One region of the Paenibacillus sp. 2TAB23 genome, then DNA from elsewhere that is predicted to be linked to it. Evidence: riboswitches for the same ligand, from Rfam matches in the RefSeq annotation. Region 1 holds a riboswitch; each other region holds the start of a gene.
What was found. Region 1 has a riboswitch for cyclic di-AMP ahead of AB4Z29_RS01340 (hypothetical protein). Riboswitches for the same ligand answer to the same signal wherever they lie in the genome.
Positions count from the first base shown of each region.

Region 1 (3,490 bases):
GTCTATACTAATCTCGAATCAAGTGATTGTAAAATGCGAGTTGCCAAGCATCGGACAGCCAGAAGCCGATTTTCCATAAAAGTCATTAAAAAAGCTTGGTAATCGATCTTTTTCTTAGAAATGCTCGATGATGCTTGATCGATCTCAAGGTTAGAAAAGTCTGTTTATTCAGTCGGATAAGCTGAATGCTAGCATCAAGAATTATTTTCGAAAATGCGAGTAAAACGTTGATTTAGTGAGGTATTCAGAGTTTGTGAAGAATGTAAGCGTTGCGAACGCTTGTAGAAGTCGGATATTGACTAAATTAGCCAGCAGGCATGCTTTACAGCTATTAGGGCGAGGAGTAAGATTCGATACAGGATTTACTATTTAGCTTTGATTGACTGATCGCTGAGTTTCCGTGTAGACGGAAAACGGGGGAACCAATGATGACGCTGTGTGCGTGTCCGATGTGAGAGTCGGATGAGCGCACAGCTGGGGTGAATCTTTAACCGGTGCCATGGATACCGGTTAAGGTAGGGCGACTCTCACCGCCCGAATCCGGCAGCTAACCTCGTAAGCGTCGCTCGAGAGAGGAATGATTGAAGTCTAAAGCATTACAAGTATGAACAACGCTGAGTCCTGCGGAAGCAGGAACGGGGGAACCAACGAACGGCTTGCTTGCAAGTACTGCCGTTCATGGGGTGAATCGCTTGGCTATACAAGCGTAGGGCAACTCTCAAGGCCCGAATCCGACAGCTAACCTCGTAAGCGAACTCGAGAGAGGCAACAGAAGCGCGCTGCCCGCAGCTTATTCAGCTGTGGGTATCAAGAAGCCGCGGGATGTGTACCTCTTATCCCAAGGCTTCTTTTTTGTTGCCTTTTTTACCAAATGGAGGATAGAGCGTGTGGAGGAAGAGCAAATTATTGTGGCAGGCTTTAATGAAGCCAGCCAATCCTTTATAAGAGCGTTGCAGTTCCGCCGGCTGAAGTTCGTCGTGCTGACGAACAGCAAGCAGGAGGCAAATAGGATCCGCAAGCAGGGCATTGCGGACGTGATATTCATCAATTCCAATGATCGTAATAGCTGGGTTCATCCTGCATTTCGGGTCAGGGAAGTATTCATCTTTGAGAGCAGTTTCGCACTCAGCTGTCGCTTTGTGCAATGCTGCCGCAGCTGGACCTCGGAGCCTATTTATGTCATCACGCAGCAATGGAATCCTAGAGCTATCTACAAGGGACTTGGAGCCAGCCATATCGTTTTCTCTCAAACGGGAGAAGTAAGCTTCTTATTAAACAATAAATAGCGCAGGAGGCGTTTCCATGCAGGACGTATTTATGGTTGTTACATTACTCGTTGCTTTTGGTTTATTTTACGGCTTTGCTGCTTGGTGCGATGGCGTTACTCGGCAATCGGGAGGCGAGCGCGAATGATAGTCGTGGCGATAATGGCTTTATTTATTTTCGTGTACCTGGTCTATGCCTTAATACATCCGGAGAAGTTTTAATAGAGGAGGATTTAATCCGATGGATATTGTACAAATGCTTGTCGTGCTTGCGGTGCTCGTGCTTCTGGTTAAGCCGCTTGGCACTTATGTCTATCATGTGTTCTCCAATGAGCAGAACCGACTGGACCGGGTATTCGGCGGCACCGAGCGGCTTATCTTTACATTAATCGGTGTTCATAAGCGTGAGGGCATGGGCTGGAAAAAATATGCGCTTAGCTTTATGGCTACTAATCTGATATTGGTCGCGTTCAGTTATGTAATATTGCGGCTGCAAAATGCGCTGCCCTTTAACCCGAACGGTATGGGAAGCATGGAGCCGACGCTTACGTTCAATACGGTAATCAGCTTTATTACGAATACGAATCTGCAGCATTACAGCGGCGAGAGTGCCTTGTCCTACTTCTCTCAAATGGCGGTCATCATGATGATGATGTTCACGTCAGCTGCAACGGGCTTCTCGGTTGCGATTGCATTCGTCCGCGGGATAACGAGCAAAGGGAAGACGCTCGGAAACTTCTTCGAGGATTTCGTCAAAGCGCACACGAGAATTTTTCTCCCTCTTTCTTTCATCGTTACGCTCGTTCTCGTTGCGCTGCAGGTGCCGCAGACGCTTGATCCGACGTTGACCGTCAAAACGCTGGAAGGCGCCATGCAGCAAATTGCGATTGGCCCCGTTGCGTCGCTCGAATCAATAAAGCATCTTGGGACGAACGGCGGCGGTTTTTTCGGTGTCAATTCCGCCCATCCATTCGAGAATCCAAACCCGCTTACGAATGTGATTCAAATCTTGTCGATGTGGGCGCTGCCTGCAGCATTGCCTTATACGTTCGGTCTTTTTGCCAAAAACAAAAAGCAGGGCTGGGTCGTATTCAGCGCAATGATGTGTCTGTTCCTCGTCTTCCTGAGCGTTGCTTATACGTCTGAGAAAACAGGAAATCCGGCGATGAGCGCGCTTGGCATCGATGCATCTCAAGGAAGCATGGAAGGCAAGGAAGTCAGATTCGGCATTGCCCAGTCAGCCTTGTTCACGGCCGTTACGACCGCAGCCACGACGGGCACGGTCAATAATATGCATGACACGCTGACTCCGCTCGGAGGATTGGTGCCGCTTGGTGAAATGATGCTGAACGTCGTATTCGGCGGCAAAGGCGTCGGGTTGATCAACATGCTTATGTATGCCATTCTTGCCGTATTCATATGCGGCTTGATGGTAGGACGAACGCCTGAGTTTTTGGGCCGCAAAATAGAGCCGCGGGAAATGAAGCTCATCGCTGTAGCCATTCTCGCGCATCCGTTCATTATATTAGTGCCAACCGCAATTGCGTTCATGACGGATCTCGGGCATGGCGCGATTACGAATCCAGGCTTTCACGGGATAAGCCAGGTGCTGTATGAATTCACCTCCTCCGCGGCTAACAATGGCTCCGGATTCGAGGGATTAGGCGACAATACGCCGTTCTGGAACATAAGCACCGGCCTCGTGATGCTGTTTGGCCGCTATATTTCGATGATTGCGATGCTCGCTGTAGCAGGCTCGCTCATGCGCAAACAGACCGTTCCCGAGACGATCGGAACCTTCCGAACGGACAATAAACTGTTCGCGGCCTTGTTAATCGGAACCGTGCTTTTAATCGGTGCTCTGACCTTCCTGCCGGTCATTGTGCTTGGTCCAATCGCAGAATTTCTAACACTCCGCTAACGGATGAGGTGAACGATAATGAATCGAAACAAGACGAATTCCGCGTTGTCTGCCGGAGCGCTCAAGCAGGCAATCCGCGAGAGCTTTATTAAGCTGAATCCAGCTGTCATGATCAAAAATCCGGTTATGTTTGTCGTTGAAGCAGGGACGCTTATCGTACTGCTAATGATCGTATTTCCTCGGTTATTTCAATCGCAGGATACAATGGGCTTCAATATCGCCGTGTTTTTCATTCTGTTATTTACGCTGCTGTTCGCTAACTTTGCGGAGGCAATCGCGGAGGGCAGAGGCAAGGCGCAAGCAA
Region 1 covers NZ_JBFRGD010000001.1:301,736-305,225, reverse strand. Annotated here, with positions in the region: cyclic di-AMP (ydaO/yuaA leader) riboswitch at 379-578, shown strand; cyclic di-AMP (ydaO/yuaA leader) riboswitch at 603-768, shown strand; gene AB4Z29_RS01340 (hypothetical protein) at 888-1,286, shown strand; gene kdpF (K(+)-transporting ATPase subunit F) at 1,410-1,487, shown strand; gene kdpA (potassium-transporting ATPase subunit KdpA) at 1,507-3,186, shown strand; gene kdpB (potassium-transporting ATPase subunit KdpB) at 3,205-3,490, shown strand, end outside.

Region 2 (3,490 bases), on a different contig from region 1:
TCAGACTTGCCTTCAACAACAATGATCTCTTTAATCATCAAGCCATTTCCTTTCTACATAAACTCCGTTTACTCCGAAACATGCAAAAAGAAGAGGCAGTGCCTCTCCTTATGATGGCATATTTAATTAATAATGGCGATAAGCTGATGGTATCACTGCTGCTCTAGCTTGCAGAAGGCTTATTCGGCCCAAGGACATAAACAGTTATGCCTTTCTTTCTGCCAAACTTATTAGCGACTTTTGTACTATCAAAGTATACGTCAATTTTGTTTCCTTTAATCGCACTGCCCTTATCCTCAGCTCGACGGAAACCTATTCCTTCTATATATACCCACCAGCCGATTGGAATGACTTTGGGATCTACGGCAATCGTCCGTCCCTCTTGGACCTGCGTTCCCGAAGCTGTAATTCCATATTGAGGATGACCCTTTTCTTTCCCTGTCGAAGCCACGCCTGCTGAATAAGCAGTTAATGTAACGTTTTTAAGAACGCTTTTGGCCTTGAAATTAACGCCGCCTTTGGCTAGCGTTGCAACGCTCGGGCTCTTGCTAGACAGAACCGTCACCTTAGGCTCTTCTTTCTTCGTTCCAATGGCTACGACCTGATCAACAGCAGCTGTCTGGACAACCTTGCTGACCATTTTCTTCGAAATTAGAACCCCGTCCTCATACTGCTTCTCGATACTCTCTACGATAAGACCTTCCTTACCCGTCTGCACAAGCTTTTCCTTGCCTGCAGCCAGTGTCGGGTCTGTCTTCTTCACGATCAAAAATGGCATGGAGCGCTCGGACTCTGCCACCTTCGTGTCGACGCGAACAACGGTCACCGTAAGTTCGTTATCCAGAACGGTATGGAGCGGAGGCTGAACTTTATCTTGATCACGAACTGGAATATGTAATTCCTCGATCGCTGCCTGCACTGTTCTCTCTGTCGTGTACACAGTAGAGGTCTTGCCATCAGCCTTCACAATTACCGGTATCGCATGAGTCACCTCAATACGATCTCCGTCCTTTATAGCCGCATTAAGCGGTATGGACACCTCATCATGTGGTCCAATTGCGATAGCTTGTTCATCCAGTAGGCGTTGCAGGACCCATTGCTTCGTTTCTACAATGGTTTCTTGTCCGTTCACTACTACGGAGACGCTTTTGACAGCCGTTCCGTACAACAACACCAAAAACATGAAAGTCATAGCGATTGAGATAATAGCACTCAAAAGAATCAAACGCAAGTTTTCACGCTTCCATCGCAATGCGAAAGACATGCTGGATGATCGTTTCCCATGGGTGTCCTTAACCTGGAGTATTCCCACTTCATCGGTCCTCCTTCATAGCCCCGCCGCCAAGTGTTACGCATGATACAACTGACGCGACTATAGTATATTGGCGTGCAAGCACGCAATCCAGAACTGCTATATCGATCCAGGCACCCCCATCTTTTATCCCTATGTCGACAAATTCTCGATTATTCGAAAATAAAAAGAAGCCGTCGACAGAGGATCTGTTTCGTGGCTTCCCGAGTAATTGATTACACTGGGATACAGAAAATGGATGCACGAGGTTGATCACTCTCTATAACGCTTACGAGGTTAGCTGACGGATTCGGACAAGAGAGTCGCCCTATTCGCAAAACAATGCTCATGGCAATGGCTGCAAAATTCACCCCTGAAGAATTCAAAACGCGGAACACTTTCCCGCATCTGGTTCCCCCGCTCTCCAACTTGGAGATTAAGCGCAAACTGGAAATCCAATACAAAATTTTAAAGCTCTGAGATGAATCATACCCTCATACGAGGTGAATTGTAAAGATACGATAAAAGACGATTTAAGCGAAAAAGGTGGATAAAGACGGAAAAATTAAGCGATATTCGCTATAAAAATCAGTTTTTACGCGATAAAGGTCTCTCATTCTCTCCTTTTCTCTCGTTTTTATACAATACCAAAACATTTTTTACCGTTTTCGGTCGTAATTAAGGCCATTTCTTCTACCGATTTGCCTAATAATTCTGCTGCCGTCTCCGCTACTCGCAGTACATAAGCAGACTCATTTCGCTTCCCTCTGAAGGGGTGAGGCGACAAGTAAGGAGCATCGGTTTCAATCAAAATCCGGTCGAGTGGAACCTGTTTAAGTACCTCTTTTGGCACCCTTGCATTTTGGAATGTAACGGGTCCCCCGAATGAAATATAGAAGTTCATATCCAGGCATTGCTTAGCTGTCTCCCAGCTCCCTGAGAAGCAGTGCATGACACCTCCGATTTCGGATGCATTCTCCTCCTGAAGTATGCGAACTACATCCTCGTGAGCATCTCGGTTGTGAATGACAATCGGTTTTCCAACCTTGCGGGCTAGTCGAATCTGCTCCCGAAATACACGCTGCTGAACATCCTTAGGTGAGGTATCCCAGTGATAATCAAGCCCTATTTCACCAATGGCAACAACCTTCTCATGAGAGCAAAGCCGTTCAATCCATTCTAGATCTTCTGGTCGCATGTCAATGCTGTCCACGGGATGCCAGCCTACCGCTGCATAAATAAAATCATATTTCTCGGCAAGTGCTATCGTCGTTGGGATCGTTTCGCGGTTAAAGCCGATGTTAACGAGCATGTGTACTCCAGCATCTTTTGCACGCTGAATCACTTCGTCACGATCCTCGTCAAATTTATATGAATCCAAATGAGTGTGTGTGTCAAATAACAATGTCATGTTCGTGTTAGCTCCTTCAATCAAGTTTAAATATTTTTTTTAATGAATCCGGGATGGACTTTATATTTTTTTTGAGCGGCTCCTCTGGATAATAGAGATGATACTGGCCTTGATGCAGTCCTGTAATCGAGCGAACGATGTCGGATTTGGCAGATATTTCGCTTATTTCATCCTGGCCATCAAGTAACAAAATCGGCGCTTTTTCTTTCTTTTCTCCTTCTTTCTTGTCCGGCCTGTAAACGTCATACGGTAAGTCGAATGGATAATCAATTTCCATATGGTATTCGGGATTCATTCCTATAGAAGAGAAGCAATTGCTTATCTCATTTAATAGCGCTTCGTCAGGATTATCTATGGTTATGTACTTATATAATTGACGGTTCATAAACCGACAGCAAAGGTCGCTTAATATAAGATCAGGCTCCTCCGACCACTGCGTGAATGCCGTTTGAACCAGTGCCTCGTCCAGCTTCAAATAATCCTGTACCGTCATTGTATTCTGAATAAGCCGCATAATAGGTGTCGGCATCCATTCAAAAACATACCCACCCACATAAAGCTCCTGTGCTCTACGAAATATTTGACGTAATATAATTTCTGAGCTTCTTGTAACAGGATGGAAGTAAATCTGCCAGTACATTTGGTAACGGGACATTAAATAATGCTCAACGGCATGCATGCCGCTTTCTTTAACTACAATTTTCCCTTTATAGGGCCGTAATACACGCAAAATGCGCTCTAAATCGAAGGTTCCATAGTTAACGCCGGTAAAATAAGCATCTCTGAGC
Region 2 covers NZ_JBFRGD010000029.1:63,835-67,324, forward strand. Annotated here, with positions in the region: gene rnmV (ribonuclease M5) at 1-38, opposite strand, end outside; gene AB4Z29_RS28575 (ubiquitin-like domain-containing protein) at 164-1,312, opposite strand; cyclic di-AMP (ydaO/yuaA leader) riboswitch at 1,563-1,744, opposite strand; gene AB4Z29_RS28580 (TatD family hydrolase) at 1,929-2,696, opposite strand; gene AB4Z29_RS28585 (HD domain-containing protein) at 2,719-3,490, opposite strand, start outside.
Region 2: another riboswitch for cyclic di-AMP. It lies ahead of AB4Z29_RS28575 (ubiquitin-like domain-containing protein); the one in region 1 lies ahead of AB4Z29_RS01340 (hypothetical protein).

Region 3 (3,490 bases), on a different contig from region 1:
TAGGTATGCTGCTGCTGCTTTCAGTCATGCTCATCCTGGGCAGGAAGCAGATGCGGGCAATAAACGCCGAAGGTTGAAATGAAACAAGCCTTAAAAAAATTGAAAAACCTCCGCATTTGCTGTTTCAAAGCAAATGCGGAGGTTTATTTATTAGTAAATACAAGAAATAGTTTACTTGTTTGTCCAATATTTAGTCGAATTACCTGTTGTCTATTTCAATATCGTTTTATACACTTCAATCGCCCTTGCGCGCGAAGCCTTCAAGTCCACGATTGCGCCGCTTTGCGGCAGATGAATCTCTTTATCGGACAAATGGTCCAGATGAGGAAGCCAGCGCCGAATATAGCTTCCGCTCGGATCATGCGTCTGCGATTGAATCGCGGGATTCATAATGCGGAAATAAGGTGCGGCGTCGTAGCCAAGCGAGGAGCACCAAAGCCAGCCTCCGCGGTTAAGGGTGTTGTCGTAGTCGCTTAGGTGGAGCCGGAAATATTGCTCGCCGAGAGTAAATGGACAGAGCAGGTTTTTAGTCAAAAACATGGCGGTGACCATTCGCAAGCGGTTCGGCATTTCACCCGTCCGGTTCAATTGCGTCAAGGCTGCGTCTATGATCGGAATGCCTGTTGCAGCCGTCGACCACGCCTTGAAATTCGTGCCTGTTAGCGGGCTCAAATCAGCAAGCTGCTCATATTTGAAAAAGTCTTCATGATACATCGCCTGGTACAGGTAGAAATCACGCCATGCGAGCTGGCGTATCCAAGCTTCAGATCCATGCAAACCCTGCGTAAGCTCATATGCATGGCGTGCTGAAATGGCTCCTGTATTCAGAAAGCGTGCAAGTCCGCTAGTTTGATCATTGGCATACGCGTCGCGGACGTCCCCGTAAGAAGCGAGGCGTTCCCGTACAAAGCGATCCAGCCTAGCAAGCGATTTGGGTGAGCCCTCCACATTCGTGCCTCCAAGCGCGCATGATACCGCTTCTGGAAGCGCGAATGCAAGGCAAGCGCTCTGGTCTATTTCCTGCATGGTGGAGAGGTCGTTGATTGTGGTGCTGCCCATAGGGCTGTACGACTCCAGCATAAAGCTGCCCCACATCCGGTAGAATGGCGTAAATACCTTGTATGGCTCCGATCTTCTTGCGTAGGCAGGGAAAGCTTCAAGATCGGCAAGCGGTGCGTCGGCAATGGGCATCCAGCGACGCTCTAAGCGGCGTACGGTTTGTCCGATTTGGTCATCCCGCTGCCTCGAATAAGGGGTATAGTCCGCATGGACGATAACCTCTTCAATAGGATGGGCGAGCAGGAGCGACTCCGTAATCGCAGCAGGATCGCCATAAAGCACATGAAGCTCTTTGCCGGCGCTAGAATAGCTGTAGAGCAAGGAAGCGGCTTGCGCCATAAAGTTGCGGCCGCTATGGCTTGTCAGCCGGCCTTCTCCAATTAGGATGGGATCTATGATCAGCAAATGTATGCCTTGCGTATGTTTTTTATTTATATAATCAAAAGCGCGCATATCCGAGGTGCGCAGGTCCTTGCGGTGAATAAACAAATACATCGGGTATTTCTCCTTCCCTGAATGCGGCAGCATGCACACTGCAATCAGCTTGAAATGAAACAGCAAAGCCGCAAGTCATTTGTCGTCAGAGGACAAAAAACTGCGGCTTTGCTGAAGTGAGTCTACCTGTGCAGCTCTCTAAGAGAGGGGATAGGTTGCTCTATTGTGCGTCGGCATACGATTGGAAAGAATCCGCGTCCATGACACGACGTGCAGTCACATAACGGTCTTCATAGTAAGAGGAGCTAAGTTTGTCTGTCACAACGCCTCGGCTGGAGGAAGAATGTGCAAACTTGCCGTCTCCGATGTAAATGCCAACATGGGATACGGTGCTGTTATTGCCACCGACTGTGTCGAAGAACACAAGATCTCCCGGAATTAGGTCAGCCTTAGCGACCTTCGTGCCTGATTTTGCTTGCGAACCGGAAGTGCGTGGAAGTTCGATGCCCATTTTATCGAACACATAGCTCGTAAAACCGGAGCAATCAAAACCTCTCGACGTTGTTCCGCCGCTTTTGTACGGACTACCAATAACATCATTGATGAATCCGTTCAGTTTTGAGTCTGCGAAAGCGCTTCCCGCTTGGAAAGCGAGCACGAGAACGAGACCCAGGAGTATTGCGGTAATCTTTTTCAATTGTGAAACTCCTTCCAATGCCGACGAGGTTAGCTGTGGGGTTCGGTTGAAGGTTCCCTATGATTCCTCAGGCGCTGCGATAAATCAGACGTCGGAATCAATTCACCCAGAGTGGTTCCCCCGTTTCCCGATAGGGAATTAGGCCGTTTTTTATTGCTCTTGAGAATTATTCGATTATTTTCATTGATCTCCTGCCTTTAATTGCAAATTCTAATAATTCTCATGTAACCTTTTGACTATTTCCTTCGTTTAACCGTTTTTTGTGTAAGATAAACGATCATTACTAGTTCTTTCTTACTAAATGAGTTCACTCAATTTCATTAATTATGTGAATACGTTGTAAAATATACCGATTCGTCCTCCAGCTATAAATGGCATAGACAAGTCTAAAGTCCCGCAGTTGGCGGTAAATGAATGATTTGCGAGAAAAAGATTAGAAAATTTTCATGCAAAAAACCTCTGAATGAACAGAGGTTTTGTTGTGATTCGTATATCTGCGTTTGAATGCAGTGTTCTATTTGGCTGTAATGATTTTCTCCGATATCAGCTGAGGCTCGGCATTCTTCTGCTCCATCCAGAAGCGCAGCTTGTATCTTCCGGCGTATTTGAAATCATACGAGACAAGCTTAGAGCTGAACCAGAAGGAGTCCTTCTCGACAAATTCCTTGAAATCATCATCGGTTTGGCTGCGCCGATCTATCGTTATTTCTTTGTCGTTAGGATCGGTGAGCGTGACCTTGAATTCCGTTATCGCTACATTTAAATTGTCGATTTGCGCTTGTACCATGAACTTCTGGACGCTTCCCTTTTCCACCTGCCCGAACATGGTTCTTTTCTCGTTCATCATAAACATGTGGACGTTCGGTTTTTGGATGACAAGCTTCTTTTCGCTGCCTTTCCATTGGATAAAAGCCTGCAAGGAGTCGGATAACGAGCGAATGTTGATATACACTTTTTCGTCGACAAGAAGACCGTCTTCCAGCGATTGCTTATTATTGTAAAGCAGCGTAACTTTCTGCATTAATTTGTCTGCTGCAACGATAGAACCGCCGGCTAGGAGCAGGGCCATTGATAGGATTACCAGTTTTTTACGCATCATTAGCGTGTATCCTCCAACTTTTAATTTCATACACCTAATTATACAGAAATGACATCATTTAGTTGCGCTGCAATTTCAAATAAAAAGCCTTCATTTCCACTTTATTAGTGGAGAAGAAGGCTTGTTCCTGCTAAAGCTGTTTGGTTTGAAGGCAATCGTACTGAGCGGCTATCGTCCACACCTTCATAAGTGTGCGAATG
Region 3 covers NZ_JBFRGD010000034.1:17,338-20,827, forward strand. Annotated here, with positions in the region: gene AB4Z29_RS29980 (MFS transporter) at 1-77, shown strand, start outside; gene AB4Z29_RS29985 (FAD-binding domain-containing protein) at 211-1,554, opposite strand; gene AB4Z29_RS29990 (C40 family peptidase) at 1,715-2,191, opposite strand; cyclic di-AMP (ydaO/yuaA leader) riboswitch at 2,195-2,346, opposite strand; gene AB4Z29_RS29995 (hypothetical protein) at 2,706-3,290, opposite strand; gene AB4Z29_RS30000 (hypothetical protein) at 3,421-3,490, opposite strand, start outside.
Region 3: another riboswitch for cyclic di-AMP. It lies ahead of AB4Z29_RS29990 (C40 family peptidase); the one in region 1 lies ahead of AB4Z29_RS01340 (hypothetical protein).

Region 4 (3,490 bases), on a different contig from region 1:
CGACAAATATCATCTCCAGCCGGATGTTCGAATGGAAATCGATTCGTTCGAAGCGATCCTACGTCTGCTTCACACCTGCCGAGCTGCAACGCTGCTGCCGAAATCCTATATGAGAAGCCAGCTTCTTGAAGACAACGACCTTGTCGTCGTACCCATTCGGGAGCTCGAGGATACAAAGCGGACAACCTCACTCATCCATGCGGATTCCGCAGCGCTCAGTCCATCCGTCCGGCTTTGGATCAATGAGCTGGCAGCCCGTTTCCCTACCAAAAAGGACATCAGCCTTTAATAGGCCGCTGTCCTTCAGCATTTCCAATTATAAGCTTCCAAATCCGTTCCGCTCTGTAACCAATAGATTATCGTATAACCGTCGCTTCGAAATCCTCGATTTGCTCATTCGTTCCGATTATGACCATGACGTCGCGCATCGCAAGCACATCCGTGGCCGTTGGCGCAATGATGATGCCGCTCGGCTTATTGATCGCGACGATGCTGCAGCCGAATCTGGCACGAGGGTTTAGGTCATGCAGCGACTTTCCATCCAAACATTGAGGCACCGCGAGCTCTGCGATCGTGTATTCCTTAGAGAGCTCGATATAATCGAGCAGATTCGGAGATACAAGCTGATGTGCTACCCTAATCCCCATATCACGCTCCGGATATACAACGCGGTCAACGCCGATCTTCTCCAGAACACGTCCGTGCAGCTCGCTCATCGCTTTGGCGACAACCTGTTTCACACCTAAATCCTTGAGCAATATCGTCGTCAATATGCTGGCTTGAATGTCGTCGCCAATGGCAACGACACCGCAATCGAAATTTCGGACGCCGAGCGAACGCAGCGTTTCCTCGTCGGTGCAATCAGCCGAGACGGCATATGTCAGCTCGCTGCTCATCTCCTGAACCGCCTCCTCATCCTTGTCGATACCGAGCACCTCATTGCCTAATTCAATGAGCTCTCGGCCCAAACTAGATCCAAAGCGGCCTAAACCAATAATGACGAATTGCTTCTTTTTCATTCCCACTTGCGCAGTTCTCCTATCCAATCGTGATTTTGCCTTCAGGATGCCGGTACAATTCTTTTTCTGTGCGAGGTCCAAGCGCATAAGCAAGCGTTAGCGGGCCAAGCCGTCCAGCAAACATCGTTAATGAAATAACTATTTTTCCAACTATGCTAAGATCAGGCGTGACGCCGACCGACAAACCAACCGTACCGAATGCGGACGTAGCTTCGAACAGCAGCTCGATAAAAGCTCGCTCCTCCGTCATGGAGAGAATCATCGTAACGATAATGACCAGCAGCAACGAAATTAAGGTGATCGTCAGTGCTTTAAAGATTCTGTCCTTGCCGAGCCTGTAACGAAACAGCACAATATCCTCGCGCCCGCGGATCATTGCAATAACAGCACCTACCAAAGTAGCGAACGTCGTCGTTTTTATACCGCCGCCTGTTGATCCTGGGGATGCGCCAATAAACATGAGAATGATTGTAAAAAACATGGTCGCTTGCCTTAGCTGCGTATAATCGAGCGTATTCGCGCCTGCCGTCCTTGGCGTTACCGACTGGAAGAAGGAGGCTAATAGCTTGCCGCCCCAATCCAATGAACCAAGCGTTTTGGCATTGGAAAACTCAAAAATGAATATCACGATGGCTCCGACGGCAATAAGCGTTCCGGTCATCGAGAGAACGACCTTGCTATGCAAGGATAGTCGTTTGTTTTTGCGGTACTCCATCAAATCCGACATGACTACGAATCCTAAGCCGCCCGTTATAATCAACAGCATCGCCGCTAGGTTTACGACCGCATCGTTCACATACAAGGTGAGACTGCGGTAGTTCCCAAAAATATCAAAGCCTGCGTTATTGAAAAGCGATACTGCGTGAAAAACACCAAAATAGATTGCCTTGCCAAGCGGCATATCGAGTGCAAACCGAGACGCAAACAGCGCTGCTCCTATGAGTTCAATCGATAATGAATAAATAATAACCCGCCGAATAAGCTTGACTATCCCCTCCATGCTCGACTGATTCATCGCTTCCTGAAGCAGCAGACGCTCGCGCAGCGATATTTTCTTGCGAAGGACGAGAGCGACAAGCGTTGCCATCGTCATAAAGCCTAAACCGCCCAGCTGGAAAAGGCACATTAAGATGACCTGACCCGCTACGGAGAAATAAGTGCCTGTATCCACAACAACAAGCCCTGTCACGCAAGTTGCCGAGGTTGCCGTGAACAACGCGTCTATAAACGGCATGCGCTCTCCAGACGCAGATGCGAAGGGCATGGATAATAACAGAGCTCCCAGCAATATAATAAGCGCAAACCCGCTGACCAGTATGCGCGGGGGTGACCATTTCAACACATTAAAGTCTACCTTCATCCGTTGTCCTTCTTCTGCAATATGTCATTATAGAGCACTACCTATATTTAAGCATAAAAAAAAGCACTGAAACCCAAGTGCTCGTGCGATGAGTTCTGTTCCATTCACGCCTTCGAGGTTAGCTGACGGATTCGGGCCTGGACAGGCAGCCCTATTCTATCAATGAAGCTTAAGTTTCACCGTAGAAATTCACCCCATGCCGCCGGATCAAAAGCACTGCTGGCTATAGCAGGCTGAGCAATTCCGACAACTTTATGGTTCCCCCGATTTCCTTAGGAAATTCGGCTATGCTATTCGATTTGTATGACGTTAACGATTATAATCCCAAAGCAGTCAGGATATAAAGCTTATATTAATGACAAACAAGCCGATTTTGGTCCAAAAAAGGGCAAGTAGAAGCTGCAGCACGCATCAGGCTTGTCGGATATCGTTATTTCGCTTGATCTTGAGAGCAAACGCGCTTTTCTATTGGATAATTCAGGGATTGATATGGTAAGGTAGTGGAATACGCAACTCATAAAAAGGATCGTAGAGGTGAACCGATGATTGATTCAATTAGGTTAAATGAATGGAAACGTTTTCTGTGGGCAGCGATTGCATGCTTCATTATTTTCGCGGCCGTTGAAATCGGACCAATGATTTTTTCCATTAGCAACGGTGATTTAAATACGAAAGTTATTGAGAAGGAAACAGCTGAAAACAGAGCCTCCGTATTCGCAGAGAAGCAATCCGGACTCCAGGTGAAGTCCGCCAAGGCTGTCCATCAAACCGATAAAGTCATAAACGGTTACTTATCCAAGCATGGGCTCATCAAAACCTATAGCGACAAATACGATCAAAGCTTCCCGACGGACACGTACCAAGTCGAACTGAAATTTGACGAGGGCGGAACAGGCTTCGTCTATGTACATATGCAAAGCGAGAAAATTGTGGCTTGGAACTTTATCCTCGATGGCCAATCGCTTTCCGATGCTGAGCTTAACAAGGAGGTTCCTGTTTTTCTGGCTGGGCAAAGCCTAGACGCGAAGTCATTCAAGGAACAGGAATTGCTCGGAAACGGGGGATGGCATGGCGAAGCGCCAGCCGGGTACGCGATAGAAGAAGCCCTACT
Region 4 covers NZ_JBFRGD010000011.1:129,283-132,772, forward strand. Annotated here, with positions in the region: gene AB4Z29_RS17125 (LysR family transcriptional regulator) at 1-289, shown strand, start outside; gene AB4Z29_RS17130 (potassium channel family protein) at 357-1,019, opposite strand; gene AB4Z29_RS17135 (TrkH family potassium uptake protein) at 1,039-2,379, opposite strand; cyclic di-AMP (ydaO/yuaA leader) riboswitch at 2,473-2,676, opposite strand; gene AB4Z29_RS17140 (CPBP family intramembrane glutamic endopeptidase) at 2,922-3,490, shown strand, end outside.
Region 4: another riboswitch for cyclic di-AMP. It lies ahead of AB4Z29_RS17135 (TrkH family potassium uptake protein); the one in region 1 lies ahead of AB4Z29_RS01340 (hypothetical protein).